DNA from 2 places in the Terrabacter koreensis genome. Region 1 is predicted to be linked to the other one. Evidence: riboswitches for the same ligand, from Rfam matches in the RefSeq annotation. Region 1 holds a riboswitch; the other holds the start of a gene.

Evidence for each region. A riboswitch is a leader RNA that binds a small molecule or an ion and turns the genes downstream of it on or off. The one in region 1 is predicted to bind thiamine pyrophosphate.
Region 2: linked by a shared signal. The riboswitch ahead of ACYVNR_RS03335 (ECF transporter S component) and the one ahead of thiE (thiamine phosphate synthase) in region 1 are both predicted to bind thiamine pyrophosphate.

The regions. Positions count from the first base shown of each region.
Region 1 covers NZ_BAAGQU010000002.1:286,069-288,514, reverse strand. Annotated here, with positions in the region: gene ACYVNR_RS01725 (glutamate-5-semialdehyde dehydrogenase) at 1-870, opposite strand, end outside; TPP riboswitch at 1,093-1,204, shown strand; gene thiE (thiamine phosphate synthase) at 1,203-1,901, shown strand; gene thiO (glycine oxidase ThiO) at 1,898-2,446, shown strand, end outside.
Region 2 covers NZ_BAAGQU010000004.1:133,055-135,500, reverse strand. Annotated here, with positions in the region: gene ACYVNR_RS03340 (ATP-binding cassette domain-containing protein) at 1-874, opposite strand, end outside; gene ACYVNR_RS03335 (ECF transporter S component) at 864-1,478, opposite strand; TPP riboswitch at 1,564-1,680, opposite strand; gene ACYVNR_RS03330 (DUF4235 domain-containing protein) at 1,743-2,210, shown strand; gene ACYVNR_RS03325 (dsRBD fold-containing protein) at 2,326-2,446, shown strand, end outside.

The sequences.
Region 1 (2,446 bases):
CCCGGCGAGGTCGGTGAGGGCCTTGGGCAGGAAGTCGGCAGCGACGTCGCGGTGCACGAGCAGCGACTCGGCCGCGTTGCAGACGCTGGGCCGGTGGGTCTTGGCGTTGAGGGTGATCGCCTGCGCCTTGTCGAGGTCGGCGGCGCGGTCGACGTAGACGTGGCAGACGCCGACGCCCGTCTCGATGACGGGCACGGTGGACTCGCGCACGACGGTCTGGATGAGGTCGGCGCCCCCGCGCGGGATGACGAGGTCGACGTGGCCGCGTGCGGTCATCAGGGCTCGCGCGGCGTAGCGCCCGCCCTCCTCGAGCAGAGTGATGGCCTCGACCGGAAGCCCTTGTGCCGCAAGGGAGTCGCGCATCGCCTGGACGAGGGCGTGGTTGCTGCTGGCCGCGGCCGAACCGCCGCGCAGCAGCACGGCGTTGCCCGACTTGAGGCAGAGGCCGGCGGCGTCGACCGTGACGTTCGGGCGGGCCTCGTAGATCATCCCGATGACACCCATCGGTACGCGCACCTGACGGATCTGCAGGCCGTTCGCGAGCGTCGAGCCCCGGACGATCTCACCGACGGGGTCGGGCAGGGCCGCGACGTCGCGCAGGGCCTGGGCCACCGCCGCGACGCGGGTCTCGTCGAGGCGGAGCCGGTCCTGCAGGCTCTCGCTCATGCCGCCGGCACGGCCGCGCTCGATGTCCTCGGCGTTGGCCTCGACGATCGACGGGGTGGCGGCCTCGACGGCGTCGGCCAGGCGCAGCAGCGCGGCGTCCTTCTCGGCGCGTGACATGAGGGCGAGGCGGCGCGAGGCCACCCGCGCACCGTCGGCCAGGGCGTTGACCTGCTCGACGACGGTGGGGTCGATCGTCTGGGACATGCGACCAGCGTAATTCGTGCTGCGAGGCACTGGCCCGGGCTTCCGCGCCGTGGACCGACGGACCGCCACCAACAACGTCGCCCGTGCTTGCGGCGCTGCGCTCGTGCCGCTCGTGACGCTCGTGACGCTCGTGGCGCTCGTGCCGCTCGTGACGGTCCGGCCGGCGAGAGGGCTGACCGTGGTCCCCGGATGCGGTGGGCATCGCGGTGTGGTTATGGTTGCGGCGTCCTTCACGGGAGTCCGGCGCACCGGGCTGAGAGGGGGCTGACGCGGCCCCGACCGTCCACACCTGATCCGGATCATGCCGGCGCAGGGACCAAGGAGTCGCGTCCATGCCACGAACCACCGGGGGCCTCGTCCCCGCCCTGCACGTGCTCACCGACACCCGCGGGGGTCGTGACCCGTTGCCCGACGTGCGAGCCGTCGTGTCCAGCGGTCCGTGCGCGATCCAGGTCAGGGCCAAGGACCTCTCCGACCGCGACCACCTCGCCCTCACCGCCGCCGTCGTCGCGGTGGCCCGCCCGGCCGGCTGCCTCGTCCTCGTGGACGACCGGGTCGACGTGGCGATCGCCGCGGACGCCGACGGCGTGCACCTCGGCGCCTCCGACCTCCCGGTCGACCTCGTGCGCACCATCACCCCGCCGGGCTTCGTCATCGGCGCCACCGCCCGGGACGCCGCAGCGGCCCGTGCGGCCGAGGCCGCAGGCGCCAGCTATCTCGGCGTCGGCCCGGCGTACGCGACGACGACGAAGCCGGGGCTTCCCGACCCGATCGGGCCCGATGGAGTCGCTGCCGTCGCCGCGGCCACGGACCTGCCGGTCATCGCCGTCGGTGGTGTGAGAGTGGCCCACGTGCCGGCCCTGCGTGCTGCCGGCGTGCACGGCGTCGCGGTCGTCACCGCCGTGAGCGAGGCCGCCCACCCGGCTGCCGCTGCCGCCGCCCTGGCCGCTGCGCTCGGAACCCCACCGACACCACCGGCGGCGCCCTGGGCGCCGCGGTCCGAGTCCGGGGCGACCACCATCCGCCGTTGAGCCGGGCCTCCGCTCCGCGGGGAGCGCGACCGTCCGGCTGGCAGCGCGTCGCCGTCATCGGCGGCGGGATCATCGGGCTCGCCTGTGCCTGGCGCCTTGCCGAGCGCGGGCACGCGGTCACCGTCTTCGACCCGAATGTCGCGGGCGGAGCGACGCACGCGGCTGCCGGGATGCTGGCTCCGGCGAGCGAAGCCGTCTTCGGCCAGGACGCCCTGCTCGCGGCGGGGTTGGCTGGTGCACGCGAGTGGTCAGGCTTCGCTGCCGACCTGACGCGCGTGGGCAGTGAGGACATCGAGCTGCGCCCCCACGCGACCCTGCTCGTCGCCCTCGACGCGGACGACGAGGCCGCCCTCGCGCGGCACGCCCGACACGTCGAGCGCCGGCACTGCCCCGTCGAGAGGCTCGCCGCCCGCTCGGCCCGGCGGCTAGAGCCGGCGCTGTCGCCCAGGGTCCGGGCTGCGGTGCGGCTCGCCGAGACCGCCGTCGACCCGAGGGTCGTCGCACGAGCCCTGGCGACCGCGCTCGTCGCGAACGGCGGCGCCCTC
Region 2 (2,446 bases), on a different contig from region 1:
CGTCGGCCACCCTCCCGGCCGCCGCATCGGGCGCAGGGTCGAGGGCGATGGGCAGCGGTTCGGGGTCAGGCACGCCTGGAACCCAGATCCCCTGTGCGGCAAGTGACTCGCCGCGCTGGGCCAGGACGCGGCGTGGGTCCCCGTCGGCCACGACCGCGCCCGACCCGTCGAGCACGACGATCCGGTCGACGAGGTCGAGCCACCCGTCCAGGCGGTGCTCGACGACGACGAGGGTGAGCCCGCGCCGGGCCACCACCTCGGCGACGACCGCGCGCACGCCTGCGGCCGTGGCGGCGTCGAGCATGGCCGTCGGCTCGTCGAGCAGCAGCACGGACGGCTCCATGACGAGCGCGCCGGCGAGGGCGAGCCGCTGCGACTCGCCGCCGCTGAGCGTCGCGGGCGAGCAGTCGGCCGGCATGGTGAGGCCGACCTCGTCGAGGACCGCACGCACGCGTGGCGACATCTCGGCCAACGGCGCCTGCACGTTCTCCAGACCGAAGGCCACGTCGCGCCCGATCGTCGAGGCGACGACTCCGGCACCGGGGTCCTGCAGCACGAGACCCACCGAACCCGGAACCGCTTGCGGCGCAGCGCCGCCCACGGTCACCTCGCCAGAGAGCTCACCCGAGTCGGCGGTGAGCAGCAGGCCGGCGACGGCCCGCAGCAGCGTCGACTTGCCCGAGCCGCTCGGCCCGGCGAGCAGCACTCGCTCGCCGGGGCCGATCTCGAGGTCGAGGCGCTCGAGGACCGGACGCGAGCGCCCGAAAGGTCGCCACGTCAGGTCCTCGACGCGCACCTCGGAGCCGGAGCGCACGGCATACGCCCCGGCCTCGAGGTGTTCGGCTCGCGGTCGCACCGGAAGGTCAGACGGCACGCTGCTCGCGGACCTCCTGGCCCGGTGGGAACGGGTTCAGCGCACCGACCGAGGCGAGCCCGCGGGTCAGTGCGACGGAGAGGAGCGAACCGAGCACCGCGACGGAGGCGCCGAGGAGGAGCAGGTAGGCGACCTTGTAGTCCCAGCCCCAGTCGGTCCAGTAGGAGTACCACTCGTAGACGGCCTCGAACGCACCGCCGAGGAAGCCGCCGAGCAGCAGCGGTGCCCAGCGGTAGACGGCATACCCGAAGGCGGCGAAACCGAGCTCGACCCCGAGGCCCTGCACCAGGCCCGAAACGAGCGTCGTCAGGCCCCACTGGGTCCCGATGAGCGCCGACACGACGGCGGCGAGCAGCTCGGTGAAGACCGCCGCGCCGGGGCGGCGGATGATGAGCATGCCGACGATGCCGGCGACGAGCCACGGCCAGCTGAAGAGGGCGGCGAGGGGCGGGAAGCCCGCCGACACCGCGGCCGACGGTGCTGCGTAGACCAGGCCCCACGCCCAGTACGCGACGCCGAAGGCGACACCGAGGAAGGCGCAGGTGAGCAGGTCGATGGTGCGCCAGCGGGTCAGCGGCCCGCTGGCGGTGATGGTGCTGGTCATGATGGGACTCCCGGGTTCCAGTAGGGGTGGATACCTGGGGGAGGGCACCGCGACGGGCACGCCGCAAGGCGTGGGCCGTCAGGTGACCTGAGAAATACCGACTTCCTTCGCCGGTGCTAACCGGAGCAGGTTCGAGGGTCTGCGGCTCGGCCGTCTGGGCTGCCGCACTCTCAGCGCGTCTCGCGCTCCCCTGTCGTGATGGGTGGTGGTGCTCTTCAGTTGTGGTGGTGACTCTACTCCGGCCGCCATGGGTACAGTCACGCCATGGCTTCCAAGGACTCGAAGAAGGCCGCCAAGCAGCTCTCCCGCACGAAGGAGAAGGCCAAGGCCGCCGCGGCTCCGCGCACGCCCGTGGGCGGCCCGGTGTGGAAGGTCCTCAGCGTCGGCACGACGCTCATCGCGACGAAGCTCGCGACCGACGCCGCCCAGAAGGGCTGGAAGCTCGCCACCGGCCGCAACGTGCCCGTCAAGGGTGACTACGAGCGCGAGCGCACCCGCGACGTCATCCTCTTCACGGCCATCTCGTCGATGGCGGTCTCGGCCGCCCGGGTCGCCGCCGAGCGCGGGGCCGCGACCTACTACCGCCGCTCCACGGGCCACCTGCCCAAGGCCCTCGAGGACGACCAGGTGAAGCCCGCCGACAAGAAGGCCGCGAAGAAGCTCGCCAAGGCGAAGGCCAAGGCCGAGAAGGCGACCCAGAAGGCCATCGACAAGGCCACGGGCAAGCGGTAGCCCGCGCCGGTCCTCGGCGCAAGGGTCCACCGACCAGTACCTGCAGGACCACGGTCCCTACGCTCCGCCGGACCGACGGTGCTCTCCTAGATGTCACGACGACGAGGAGGACACCGTGAGAGCGCATGTCGGAGACCGCATCATCCTGGCCGCGGAGCACGTCGACGAGCCCACGCGGGACGGCGAGGTGCTCGAGGTCCGCGGGCCGGAGGGCGGGCCGCCCTACCTCGTGCGCT